Regions from separate parts of the Shewanella sp. MR-4 genome, predicted to be linked through region 2. Evidence: predicted binding sites of a transcription regulator. Region 2 holds the regulator's gene; each other region holds the start of a gene.
What was found. The regulator MetJ, encoded in region 2, represses methionine synthesis genes. The targets are predictions, from matches to a motif close to TAGACGTCTAGACGTCTA.
Positions count from the first base shown of each region.

Region 1 (4,762 bases), 1.5 Mb from region 2:
TGGAATTGGTGCCGCACCTGACTGCGAGCCAGTTTATGGACTTGTTTATTATCTATGGCGGTAGTGGCGCCACCCTATCCTTAATCATTGCCATTTTTATCGGTGCCAAAGATAGCGCCACTCGGCATATTGCTAAAATTGCCACGCCCTTTGCGATTTTTAACATCAACGAGATTTTGATCTATGGCCTCCCCATTATCTTTAATCCACGTTTATTAGTGCCGTTTATTCTGTCGCCGTTGATTAATTTCATCTTAGCTTACAGTGCTATCCATGCTGGGATCTTGAGTTTTGAGGGACAAAGCTTTCCTTGGATCACGCCGCCACTGCTAAACGCTTACATTGCCAGCGGCCATTTGAGCGCGGTGTTTTTTCAAGTGTTTTTAATCGGCCTTGGGGTGTTGATTTATCTTCCCTTTGTGCGGCGTTTCTCCTTGATGTCTGAGCACTATGAGTTTGATAGCGAGTTAATCAAACGCGTGCAGTTTCAGGCGGATATTGACCGTATGACCGAGCAGCATTACTCACAGCAGCAGTCTGAATCACTAAAAGCTGAATTAAACCTCGAGAAGACCATTAAAGAAGTCTTGGCTGGGGAGTTACAGCTGCATTATCAGCCAAAAATTGCCCTCAGCAGTGACCATGTAGTGGGGTTTGAGGCGCTTATACGATTGAAGGATGAACATGGTCACTTGAAGGGACCTTACTTTATTGATGCCTTTCAACGAGCGGGGTATTCCCACATCATCGACCGTTTTGTAATAAATACGGTGGCAGAGGATCTGGCCCGCTGGGAATTAGAAGGCTTTTTGCCTAAGGTGAGCATCAATATCGACCCAAACAATATTACCGATCCCCAGTTGCTCGCGACGTTGCACGAAAGATTAGGCAGCGTTGCCGACCGAGTCGAGATTGAGATGTTAGAATCGGCCTTTATGTTAGATTTGAATCGCATCGATAGCAGCATGAGGCAGCTTAAACAATATGGCTTTCGCTTCTTATTAGATGATTTCGGTACTGGGTTTTCGAGTTTAAGTTTACTGAGTCGGATCAATGTCGATGGGATTAAGCTCGACCGCAGTATTCTGGCGAATACCAATGAGCCTAAAGGGCGGACTTTGTACCTACAAATCTGTAAGCTTTGTAATAGTTTAGGCTTTAGTTTGATTGCCGAAGGGGTTGAAACGCCCGCCGAGGCCGAGTTTGTCAAAGAGGCGGGTGTGGGTTATGTGCAGGGCTGGTTATACGCCAAAGCGATGCCAGGCCCCGAGGCCAAAGCCTTTTGGTTGGAGAGAAATAGTGACTAATACTTTAGTCAGCACCCTGCTGACGACATACGCCAATGTGAGCTTGTCGGCTTGGGATAATTTGCGAGTCTTGCTATCCGAGTGTGCGTTGCAGCAATGTGAAGCCCGTGGATTTGAAGTCGATTGCGACGACAGTCGCCCCCATTATTGGCTGCAGATTGAAGATTGTTGGCTCGATTGTGGCAAAACCAATGCATACAGCGCGGCTATCGTCCGTTTAGCGCCTGAGACCGTTAAGGGCGCAAGGATAATCGGCGTGCAAGACTGTGCACTGTTATCCGCCGCGCAGATAAACCTCTTGTGTATGCAAAACGCCCACTTTGACCACTGTTAATCCGGATTACAGGATTAACCATTTCCCCGTCGGGTAATTTCCTTGATAGCCAAAAGGAAGCCGTCCCTGCAAGTACCAGGCTAAACGTTCTTGTGTGAAGTCACATAGCGTGACTTCGGCTAACAATAAGGTGGCTAAGGTATCGGCATCATCTGCGACTAGTGCGCAAATTTCGGCAACGGGCATTATTTTCCACGTTTCCAGATAGGCGGTTTTCGCGATTTGAGCAACGATTTCGCTAGAGACTTGGGGCTTTAAACTGTCGGCTTGTTGATGGTCGCTAACACATAAGCTTTCATAGGGTTCAGTGTAGGGCGGTTCGAAAAAACGGTCGGGATCCCTTTTAAGGCAAGTGGCGATGTCTTCTAGGCTGCCTAAGGTGTTGGCCATGGGCTCGAGATGGCCCACCTTGGTCGCCCAAGAACAGTATTGGAGTTGTGCGATTAACGGCTTCATTGAGTCTCTGCCTTTTGCCTACAATGAAAGCCATCTTGCTGAGGGGAATGGAGTTAGGCAATACATCCTAAGCATAAAAAAACCGCCCTTAGGCGGTTTTTTCGTGCGAAAGCGTGAGCTTAATGCAGATTATAGACCTGCATCGGCGCGCAGTGCGTCAGCTTTATCCGTCGCTTCCCATGGGAACTCGTTACGGCCAAAGTGACCATAAGCGGCGGTTGCTTGATAGATTGGGCGAGCTAGGTTCAACATTTCAGTCAGGCCGTATGGGCGCAGGTCGAAGTGTTGACGGACTAACTTGATTAAGACTTCTTCTGACACTTTACCTGTACCGAAGGTCTCAACGCTGATAGAAGTAGGTTCAGCCACACCAATAGCGTAAGACACTTGGATCTCACAACGATCTGCCAGACCTGCAGCTACGATGTTTTTCGCTACGTAACGGGCAGCATAGGCCGCACTACGGTCAACTTTTGATGGGTCTTTACCAGAGAAAGCACCACCACCGTGACGCGCCATACCACCGTAGGTATCTACGATGATCTTACGACCGGTTAAACCACAGTCACCCATTGGACCACCGATAACGAAACGGCCAGTTGGGTTGATGAAGTATTTAGTGTCTTTGTTAAGCCATTGTGCTGGCAGAACTGGCTTGATGATGGTTTCCATCACGCCTTCGATCAGATCCGCTTGGGCGATATCAGGGCTGTGTTGGGTAGACAGTACGATCGCATCGATACCAACAATCTTGTTGTCTTCGTAAGCGAAGGTGACTTGGCTTTTCGCATCTGGACGTAACCATGGCAGAGTGCCATCTTTACGCACTTCTGATTGACGCTTCACTAATGCGTGGGCATAAGTGATAGGCGCTGGCATCAGAATGTCGGTTTCGTTGCTGGCATAACCAAACATTAAACCTTGGTCGCCGGCACCTTGCTCTTTGGGATCGGCACGGTCAACACCTTGGTTGATGTCTGGAGACTGTTTACCAATCGCATTTAATACTGCGCAAGAATCGGCATCGAAGCCCATATCTGAATGGACATAACCAATTTCACGAACCGTTTTACGGGTTAGTTCTTCAATATCAACCCAGGCAGAGGTGGTCACTTCGCCACCTACTAATACCATGCCAGTTTTGACATAGGTTTCGCACGCAACACGTGCTTTAGGATCTTGGGCTAGAATCGCATCTAGCACAGCATCAGAAATCTGATCTGCAATCTTATCGGGATGACCTTCTGAGACCGACTCAGAAGTAAACAAGTGCTTTGCCATAGTAGGAAAATCTCGTCGTTAGCAATCAAACGTGTAGAAGCATCTACATCTAGACGGCTATTTTAGTGGAATTTCCCTTAGTTGACACCCCCTAAACTAAATATTTGTGTGTAAAGTGAGGTAAGCCCCAAATCGGGGAGCGTTTATAGGTTTTGAGTTCCTGTTCTAACTAAATGAATTGATAGCAGTATGTGGTTTTTGACCAATGTGAGTTACGTAAATCGCCGCTAAATTGGGCTAAAACTAAGGTTGTAGCCTTATCGCTATGGGGGCAATGTAATAAAGGATATAACATATTTGAGTTATTGTATTACAAATATGTTTAATGTGTTTTAAGATGAAATTAGCCTAAACCTTCAAAGGTGTAATCCACCAGACTGGGCATTGGAATGCAATTTTCGTTTGCGTCGCTTCGCTATGTAGGGGAAAATATGCGTCCAAATTGCCCGCTAGACCCCACAAATTAAGCAGGAGAGAGCATGTCTTCCCGTAAAGTACTCGCCAACGCAATCCGTGCGTTAAGTATGGATGCAGTTCAAAAAGCAAACTCAGGCCACCCTGGCGCCCCAATGGGCATGGCAGATATTGCTGAAGTGCTGTGGAATGATTTCCTTAAGCACAATCCGAACAATCCGAAATGGGTAGATAGAGATCGTTTTATCCTCTCTAACGGTCACGGATCTATGCTGATCTACTCTTTATTACACCTGACTGGCTACGACCTGCCTATCGATGAACTGAAGCAATTCCGTCAGTTACATTCAAAAACTCCGGGTCACCCAGAATACGGTTACACCCCAGGTGTTGAAACCACCACTGGCCCATTAGGGGCGGGGATCAGCAACGCTGTGGGTATGGCGATTGCAGAAAAAACCTTAGCGGCACAGTTTAACCGTGAAGGTCACGAGATTGTTGACCACTACACTTACTGCTTCCTCGGCGATGGCTGCTTGATGGAAGGTATTTCCCACGAGGCTTGTTCTCTTGCTGGTACCTTAGGCCTAGGCAAACTGATCGCATTTTGGGATGACAACGGCATCTCTATCGACGGTCATGTTGAAGGCTGGTTTACCGATGACACGCCAAAACGTTTCGAATCATACGGCTGGCATGTGATTGCTAACGTTGATGGTCACGATAGCGATGCGATTCGCGCGGCTATCGAAGCGGCAAAAGCGGTGACCGACAAGCCAACCATGATCTGCTGCAAAACCATTATCGGTTTTGGTTCTCCAAACAAATCTGGTAGCCACGATTGCCACGGCGCACCATTAGGTGATGCCGAAATCGCAGCGGCCCGTGAATTCTTAGGCTGGTCACATGCGCCATTCGAAATCCCTGCCGACGTATACGCAGGTTGGGATGCTAAAGAAGCCGGTAACGC
Region 1 is NC_008321.1:894,911-899,672, forward strand. It holds gene SHEWMR4_RS04005 (EAL domain-containing protein) at 1-1,307, shown strand, start outside; gene SHEWMR4_RS04010 (hypothetical protein) at 1,300-1,641, shown strand; gene SHEWMR4_RS04015 (hypothetical protein) at 1,648-2,097, opposite strand; gene metK (methionine adenosyltransferase) at 2,227-3,378, opposite strand; gene tkt (transketolase) at 3,858-4,762, shown strand, end outside.
Region 1: a site for MetJ is predicted at 3,421-3,438, ahead of metK (methionine adenosyltransferase). Genes of this name have one in related genera too.

Region 2 (4,762 bases):
CCTAGGCCACGCGCTTCAACCACTAATTCCGAGAAGGGTTTGCTGGTATCGTATTTCTCGAATAACCAACACAGGGTACCAGAGAAAATCCCGCCGACGGCCTCAACCGTATCGCCGCTGTTACGCAAATCGTTTAAGGCGTGCTGGATAGGTAAACCAGCGCCGCAGCTGGCGTTATAGCGCCAGAATAGACGGCGATAACCGAGTTGCTCCTTCAGCTCGCGGTAGAACGGCAGCGGGCCAGAACCCGCAAGCTTGTTCGCGCTGACCATATGGATGCCACGCTCAAAAAACTCTGGGTATTGTAGGGTCAAACTGGCGCTGGCACTGATATCTAATGCAATCAGTTCATCGCAGTTAAGTTGTTCTAATTGTTCGAATAAGTGCTCATATTGCCAAGGTGTTGCCTCGGCATCGAATTCCTGCTGCCAGTTTTCCAAATCCACAGCCGTAGACTTGATCAGGGCTTTGCTGGAACTCACCAAACCGACAAGTTCGACACGCGCTTCAAGCTCTTGATTTAATGAGGGAGAAACTGACTTAAACAGCTTCACCCACGCCTCGCCAATATTGCCAACACCCAGCAGCAATACGCCAATGCGTTTGCGTGGACCGGCGCAGCGGCGATGCACTTTTTGCGTCAGCAGATTAACCTGCGACTGCGGTACTAAGGTCACCAAACTTAAGTCACCACTGAACAAGGGCTTAGCGTCGCGGCTCAGTAAACGGGCAAAGCTGCGGCGATAATGCTCGGCATCGGCACTCACAAGCGCCACTAAACCGAGTTCGGTATTAATTTGCAGATCTTTAATGCCGAGGGCTTCGGCCTGCGCATCCAATAATTTTTGTACTTGTTTTTGGTTTTCAGCGGTATAGGCAAGCTCAAGCCGTTGATGCGCCGATACCCAATGGGCCAGTGGCGTTAACCCTGCTTCGACTAATTGCTCGAGCAGACTGGCCACATCGCCCGCGATCTTAAAGCCAAATAACACCACGGCATTGAGGTTAGTCACCACAGGCGCACTCGCCGAGGAGCTGTGGGGAGCAATCAGGGTAAAGTCGGTATGGGAGGCGTAGCTTGAACGTACGGCGAGGCTCACCTCGGTGTTAAACAGCGGCTGCAAAGTGCGCGAATGCAAAACAGGCGAACCTAAACGTGCCAAGCGGTCTGCTTCGGCGAGGGACATGCTCTTGAGTAATTTCGCATCGTTGATCTTATTCGGATCAGCGTTAAATACCCCTTCAACGTCGGTCCAAATGGTCACGCGCTCAATGTCGGCAAGGCTAGCAATTAAGCTGGCGCTAAAGTCAGAGCCATTGCGACCCAATAGCAAGGTATCGCCACGCTCGTTGGCACAGATAAAACCGGTGATCACTAAACGCTCGTTAGGATGCGCGGCCAGTAAGGCTTGTACTTTGGCGCGGGATTCTTGCACGCGAATTTGCGGTACGGCGGCCTCATCGGCCACGAGAATCGAGCAGGCATCCACATGACTTGCGGCCACACCCGATTCGCGCAGCAGCGCCGCCATTAAGCGCGCCGACCAACGCTCACCAAAGCTCACCACATGGCTAATTTGGTAATCGTTACGGGAATCTAAAGATAATAGACTGATTAACTGAGCTTTATCCGTGGTTAAACGCTCACGCAGATCCCGCGCTTGCTCATTGGATAACAGCTGCTCAATCAAGCCTTGCTGATAGCTGATAAGAACTTGCAACTCTTCTTGCCATAATTGGTTGCTATCGCGCAGGGACAATAATTTATATAAAAAGTTAGTGGTTTTACCCGCGGCAGACACCACCACCAGATCATCACTATGACCATGGGTTAACAGAATATGGGCGACTCGGCGATAACAATCGGCATCGGCTAAGCTGGAACCACCAAATTTATGTAAGTGACAACGTGCCATCTCGAATTCCTCTACTGACAAGCCGCAACGGCGGCCAATCCTGCTTGAATATCTGCAACTAAGTCGTCGGCATCTTCAATACCAACCGACAAACGTAATAGGGTGTCTTTAATGCCAGCTTCATAACGCGCTTGGGGCTCCATCGCCCTATGGGTCATAGTCGCGGGCACGGCCACGAGACTCTCAACGCCACCTAAGCTCTCGGCCACGCTGAATAAACTTAAGGCATCTAAAAAGGCGACCACTTCGGCCTCGCCGCCCTTAAGCTCAAAACTCAGCATAGCGCCAAAGCCTTTTTGCTGCTTGGCGGCAATGGCATGGCCGGGGTGATCCGCAAGTCCTGGGTAATACACTTTGCTCACCACAGGGCTGCTCGTCAGCACGTCCAGAATACGCTGGGCATTGCTTTGGTGCTCGCGAATGCGCACGGCTAAGGTACGCAGACCCCGCAGGGTTTGATAACTGTCGAAGGCAGACCCAGTTAAACCTAAAGTGTTCGACCACCAATGTAAGGTCTCACCGAGTTGAGGATCTTTGGCGATCACCGCGCCGCCCACCACATCGCTGTGACCATTGATGTACTTAGTGGTGGAGTGGATAACGATATCGGCACCGAGTAACAGCGGTTGCTGCAAAATGGGCGAGAGGAAAGTGTTGTCCACTACCACTAAAGCGCCCACTGCGTGGCTCGCCTTGGCGATAGCTTCGATATCGACGACTCGCAGCAGAGGGTTAGAGGGGGTTTCAATCCATACCATCTTAGGTTGCTGGGCGATGGCTTGCTCAAGCGCTTGAGCATCGGTTTGATCGACCACCAGCAGTTTAAATTGGCCTTTTTTCGCGAGGTTGGTGAATAAACGGTACGAACCGCCGTAACAATCGTGTGGAACCACCAGCAAGTCATCTGGGCCGAGCAAGGTAGTGACTAAGGTAATGGCTGCCATGCCAGTGCAAGTCACCACGCCAGTTGCGCCCTTTTCCAGCTTAGCTAAGGCATCACCTAAGATGCTGCGGGTAGGATTGCCGGAACGACTGTAATCAAATTCGCGAGGATTTTTATGACCATCGAAGGCGTAATTAGTCGACAGGTAAATTGGCGGCACCACCGCGCCATGCTGAGTATCGCTTTCGATACCCTGACGCACTGCTAATGTGGCTAATTGACGTTCGGTCACTAATTTGCCTGCGGTCATCGGGAACTCCTAAGTTCGCAAAGAGATGTCTGGACGTCTAAATGTACCTAAGCCCAGTGGCATCGTCAATAGGCGTTAAGACGTTTAGACGTCTAAACATAAAGAAATCTGTTTGCAATCACTAAGAAATAGTAGCAATAATTTGACTGTAATCTGTAAGGGTTTAAAATCTGCCCCGAATTTAGCGTTATAACAGGTGAGTCAATGACTGAATGGAATGGGGAATACATCAGCCCCTATGCTGAACATGGCAAGAAGAATGAACAAGTAAAGAAAATTACTGTGTCTATTCCGCTCAAAGTGCTAAAAGTCCTCACGGATGAACGTACCCGTCGTCAGGTCAACAACCTGCGCCACGCGACGAATAGCGAACTTTTGTGTGAAGCGTTTTTGCATGCCTACACCGGCCAGCCTCTGCCTAATGATGCCGATCTATCGAAGGATTGCCCAGACAGCATTCCCGCCGAAGCGAAACGGTTGATGGACGAGATGGGGATCGAGTGGGAAGATATGGAATAACGCTTAAGCGTCCAATATCCTACTTATCATTAGGGATCGTTAATACTCATCTTGCTTGATGGGTTAGAGTAACGATCCCTATTTTGTTTTGATGGAATCCTATGTTCTCCTTGATAGATCCACAAACGCTCGCCATTGCGTCTGTGATTGTGTTTTTAGGTGCCCTCACCCAGAGTCTGATTGGCTTTGGCCTTGCCGTGGTGGCGAGCCCGTTGCTGTATATTGTCGACCCCGAATTAGTGCCCGCCCCTGTGATTGTGATGGGTTTTTCCATCGCCCTACTCACCCTGCTGCGTGAACGCGGCCATTTAGAATTCAATGGTTTGCAATATGCGCTCATCGGTCGAGTGCCCGGAGGTTTTATCGGTGCCAGCCTGCTACTGTTTGCGCCGCAGCCGATTCTTGGTCTGGCGATTGCTGGCATTGTGGCAGTCGCCGTGGTGCTGAGCCTGTATAAATTGACTCTTCCCGTGAACAAAGCAACCCTGTTTGGCGCGGGCGTGGTCTCGGGGATCTTCGGTAATATCGCCGCCATTGGTGGTCCGCCGATGGCGATTCTGTTGGCGGGTAAGGATGCCTCCAAATTTCGCGCCGCATTGTCAGCCTTCTTTATCTTCAGCTCGACCATAGCCCTGGTCATTCTTGGGGTGACGGGTCTGCTCGAAATCAAGCATTTATGGTTATCCCTGATGCTGTTGCCATCAGTGTTTTTAGGCTATTTAGTGGCAGGCAAACTGGTGGGGAATGTGGATAAGCATAAGACCAAGATGGCCACCTTAGCCCTCTGCGCTATCAGCGCCTTAGTGCTCACGGTGAAATCTGTGATTGAGCTATTGCCGCAATAATTACCGCAATAAAATCCTGCTAATCGCCCCCATAAAAAAGCACCGTTAATCGGTGCTTTTTGCTTGCAGGGGATAGGTGATGTATCCCATCGATATTGCATTGAACCAAAACACTAACTTAGATAGCTTTGTCCCGCATATACAATAAAGTGTCTCAGTGCTAACACACCGGTTAAGCTGGCGCAGGCCACCATAATCATCGCCCCCTTGCTGTGGCGAGTCGCGGTCGGCAACAGCATAAACAACAGCGGAATACCAAAACCAATCCCGACCACGCCAATCCAGAATA
Region 2 is NC_008321.1:4,109,946-4,114,707, forward strand. It holds gene SHEWMR4_RS17955 (bifunctional aspartate kinase/homoserine dehydrogenase II) at 1-1,916, opposite strand, end outside; gene metB (cystathionine gamma-synthase) at 1,928-3,091, opposite strand; gene metJ (met regulon transcriptional regulator MetJ) at 3,314-3,628, shown strand; gene SHEWMR4_RS17970 (sulfite exporter TauE/SafE family protein) at 3,730-4,473, shown strand; gene nrfD (NrfD/PsrC family molybdoenzyme membrane anchor subunit) at 4,587-4,762, opposite strand, start outside.

Region 3 (4,762 bases), 1.7 Mb from region 2:
TTCGCAGGAAATCCCCTCTTTTGCCGCCATGTCAGCCGCTTTTTCGATGATTTCCATCTGTGCGCCCCACGCCACTAAGGTGATGTCTTTCCCTTCGCGCACCACTTCGGCTTTACCCAGCTCGATTTCATAATCGCCCGCAGGGACTTCACCCACAGAAGCACGGTATAAACGCTTTGGCTCGAAGAACACCACAGGGTTTTTATCGCGAATAGAGGCTAATAATAAGCCCTTGGCCTGCTCAGGATTACGTGGCACAACCACTTTTAAGCCTGGCGTTTGGGTAAAATAAGCTTCTGGCGATTGTGAATGATAATGGCCGCCCGCAATACCGCCGCCATAAGGTGTACGGAACACTAGGCTTCCCACGTTAAATTCATTACCGCTGCGGTAACGGAATTTAGCAGACTCGTTCACTATTTGATCGAATGCTGGAAAGATGTAATCGGCGAACTGGATTTCGGCTACGGCGGTCATACCATTAGAGGCTAAACCGTTGGCAAAACCCGCAATGCCTTGTTCAGTCAGCGGCGTGTTAAAGCAGCGACTGCGACCAAACTTTTCCTGTAAACCTGAGGTTGCGCGAAACACACCGCCAAAGTGGCCAACGTCTTCACCAAACACCACCATGCGCTCGTCAGATTGCATGGCAATAGACAAGGCCTCATTGACGGCCTGTAACATATTCATTTCTGCCACGGCTTATAGCCTCCCTGCACTTTTGGGATAGGATTGCGGATATTTCTTGATGTGTTCTTTAAGTTCACTCAGCTGCTTTTTCAGCGCTGGTGTTGGCTTGTCGAACACATCTTCAATGATCTCATCCAGCATAGGGATAGGTAATTTTTCAGCGACTTTAACGGCGGCTAACACTTCTTCACGGTACTTTTCGTAACGCAGGGCATCATCGGCCTCGGCCAACCACCCTTTGTTGATCAACCATAACTTGAAGCGTTTGACTGGATCGTGTTGCTGCCATTTTGCCTCTTCTTCTTTGGAGCGATAGCCAGAAGGATCGTCAGAAGATGAGTGCGCGCCAAGGCGATAAGTCATGGCTTCAATCAACACGGGGGCATTGTGCTCAATCGCATAGGCACGCGCCTGTTGCGTCGCGGCTAACACCGCCAGCATATCGTTACCGTCGACACGAATGGTGTGCATGCCGTAACCCACACCGCGGCTAGCGATACCGTTACCAGCAAACTGTTCTTCGGTTGGGGTGGAAATCGCATAACCATTGTTACGGCAGAAGAAAATCACCGGGCATTTTAACACCGCAGCCATATTCAAGCCGGCGTGGAAGTCACCTTCAGACGCAGCGCCTTCACCAAAATAACAGACGGCAACATTACGTTTGCCTTGCATTTTCAGGCTATAACCGACACCTGTCGCTTGCGGGATTTGCGTGGCCAGTGGCGATGAGATGGTTTGGTAGTTTAACGCAGCGCAGCCGTAATGAATTGGCATTTGGCGACCTTTACCTAAGTCCTTCTCATTACTGAACATTTGGTTCATAAACTGTTCAGTGGTAAAGCCACGGTAACGTAGCGCCGCATGTTCACGATATTGCGCGAGGATCACGTCCTCAGCGTCCAGCGCCGCGACACTGCCGACGATCGCCGCTTCTTCACCTGTACAGGTCATATAGAAGCTGATCCGGCCCTGACGCTGCGCGCCTAACATACGTTCGTCGAGTACCCGCGTAAACACGCAGGTATCGTAAATTTTGGTGGCTAAGGCTTCATCTATTACAGGCAAAACCGCGGTTTCATAGGTAGTGCCGTCTGCTTGTAGAATTCGAAGGATAGGAATGTGAAGCGATGCCTTATCCAAGAAGCCGACACGGTGCACTGTATCAGTGTTGAGTGTTGCTTTGCTCATATTGTGCTCTTGTTATCTCGTTACGCCATGGAAAATCCACAACGCCTAATTTATACGAATATGCCGGATGAACATTACGTTAACGTAAACTACCTATCAACCGTTGGCACAGTTCAAACGACAACTAATCCCCTGTGGGCATGTATATAATGCTTTACAAAACTAGCGAACATCTGGCGCGACTGAAGGGATCAGGCAAATCACAGTGCGATTGCCGATGGGCACCTTAGCATTGGGGAAGACAATCGATTCACATTCCTGTTCGACTTTAATTTCCTGCCCACCCTCTCGGGCCAATACAAAGCCTTTCGGGAACGATCGGAAGTTTTCGACATCGGTCGCGAAGGTAAATTCAAAATCATCAAAATGTTTGTTAATCACCCGACATACTTGATACAGATTCACCTTATCCGCTGAGAATGGCTCAAGCGCTAAGGGTTTGTCTGTGATAAGGCGCATAAACATCTCTTGGGCGGCAATAAAACGCGTCATATCGTTTTGCCCCATGGGATACACCTTACCTAATTCAATGGTAAAGGCATCGGCGCCATACTGCTCGGAGGAAAAATAACTAAAGGTGGTCGTCGGCTCATGGTGAAATAACACAGTATCGACGCCACTGGCCGCTAAAAACATGATTTGCTCGGCGCTGTAAGCACGGCCGGGACGATAGGGATAAATCGCAAACTTTTCGTGTTTTGACGCACGCATCGCCGTGTGTAAATCGTAGTGAATACGCTGGCGCCCTGCTGCTGCGCCCTTAAAGAAGCGGTCGACATAGGCTTCTAATTTTTTTGCCCGCACCCGCTCAGGATTCACTAATCCCGGTGGGTTTGAATGCTCGCCACTAAACAGACGATTCATGTTCTCGTCGATAATGCGAGTCCCATTATTAATCGCTAAAGGGTTACCAATAAGAAAGAGCGTGCGTTGTTTGGCGATGATTTTTTGTTGGAGAAGCTGTTTGATTAAGGTATTGCAGAGTTCGATGGGGGCGGTTTCATTCCCGTGGACACCGCAGGAGAGAATGACATCCTTACCTTGGGCTTGTACTGGCTCAAAAACGATGACGCCGGTGTCCCACACTTCGACTCGAGTATGTTCCCCTAAGGTGAAACTAAACTCATCTCCGAGGGTTTCAGGATTGGCGAGGGTCAGCGCGAGAAAATCCTTCGAATCTAACAGAGCTTGTAACACAGAATTCTCCTTATAATAGCGTGTTAAAGGCGTGTGTGATGGTAATAACTGCCTGTTTCATGGCACTTATCGCTACCCGCCTTAAAAAGCGCATCCATACTAACACAAGTTTTTGGGCCGTTACTCTGTCATTCTGGTCAAACAAGCGCATTTCGCGGCAAAACCACAGCATCTTAGCCGCCTTTGGTCGACATAGGATTAATTTTGTCGACACACTTGCTTTTAGGCATGAGTTTTATCACAATCCTTAGCCATCTAGACTTCTATCAGGATTTATCATGGCGTTAGCAACTTTCGGTGCCGGCTGTTTTTGGGGCGTGGAGTATTTCTTTAGACAAGTCAACGGCGTGACCAACGCGACCTGTGGCTATATGGGTGGCAATAACGACGCGACCACCTATGAGGAAGTCAAAAAAGGCAAGACAGGCCATGCTGAAGTCGTGCAAGTGGAATTTGACCCTGCGATTGTCAGCTACGACGAGTTATTAGATGTGTTTTGGAAGAACCACAACCCCACCACACTCAATATGCAGGGCGGCGATATCGGCACTCAGTACCGCAGTACCATTTTCTTCCATGACCGTGAGCAAAAAGCGACGGCCGAAGCTTCTAAACTGGCCTTTGCCCGCTCGGGCCGCTGGGGATTACGCCACATTGTGACTGAAATTGTACCTTTGCAGCAATTCCATGTGGCAGAGGAATATCATCAAAACTATATCGATAAGAACAACTTACCAAGTTGCCATCTCGAGTATTGATCATCACCATTTAGCATCTGCGTGAAAGGCTTGGCTTCTCATCGCTGCAAATAAAAACGCACTCATAGGATTTCCATGAGTGCGTTTTTTATCGGTAAAAAGAATGCTTAACTGCTAGGTCAGGCGCTAAGCGCCTTATCAATCAAGGCCTGTGCGTCCTTAATGATATCGGCAAGATGCTGCTCACTGATAAAGCTCTCACCGTAAATCTTAAATAACGCCTCAGTGCCCGACGGCCGCGCCGCGAACCAACCATTGGCCGTCGTCACTTTAATGCCACCTATCGAGGCATTGTTACCTGGGGCGTGGGTCAATACGGCATCAATCTTCTCACCCGCCAGCATAGTAGCGTTTAAGGTCTCGGCATTAAGCTTGGCAAATTTGGCTTTGTTCTCAAGACTAATCGGGCTGTCGATACGCTTGTAGAAGCTTTGACCGAATTGCGCCACTAATTCTTGATGGCGTTGCCCAGGCGTCTTGCCAGTAACCGCGAGCATTTCGGCCGCTAGCAGTACCAGAATAAAACCGTCTTTGTCGGTACACCAAGTCGTGCCATCACGGCGCAGGAACGCCGCGCCCGCACTCTCCTCACCACCAAAGGCAATAGTCGCCTCGGCTAACCCATCGACGAACCACTTAAAGCCGACAGGGACTTCGAGTAATTTTTTGCCATGGAAGGTACAGATTTTATCGATAAGCGCGCTCGATACCAGCGTCTTGCCGATGGCTAACTGCTCGCTCCATTCGGGTCTGTGGGTCAGCAAATAATCAATTGCTACCGCTAAATAGTGGTTGGGATCCATCAGCCCTGTGCCCGGACACACGATGCCGTGTCTGTCGTAGTCAGGATCGTTACCAACGCATAAATCGAAGGATTCTTTGTGGGCAAGTAAGCCTGCCATCGCATAGGGAGAAGAGCAATCCAT
Region 3 is NC_008321.1:2,414,415-2,419,176, forward strand. It holds gene SHEWMR4_RS10660 (alpha-ketoacid dehydrogenase subunit beta) at 1-699, opposite strand, end outside; gene SHEWMR4_RS10665 (thiamine pyrophosphate-dependent dehydrogenase E1 component subunit alpha) at 703-1,881, opposite strand; gene astE (succinylglutamate desuccinylase) at 2,044-3,078, opposite strand; gene msrA (peptide-methionine (S)-S-oxide reductase MsrA) at 3,357-3,836, shown strand; gene pgm (phosphoglucomutase (alpha-D-glucose-1,6-bisphosphate-dependent)) at 3,956-4,762, opposite strand, start outside.
Region 3: a site for MetJ is predicted at 3,327-3,344, ahead of msrA (peptide-methionine (S)-S-oxide reductase MsrA). Genes of this name have one in related genera too.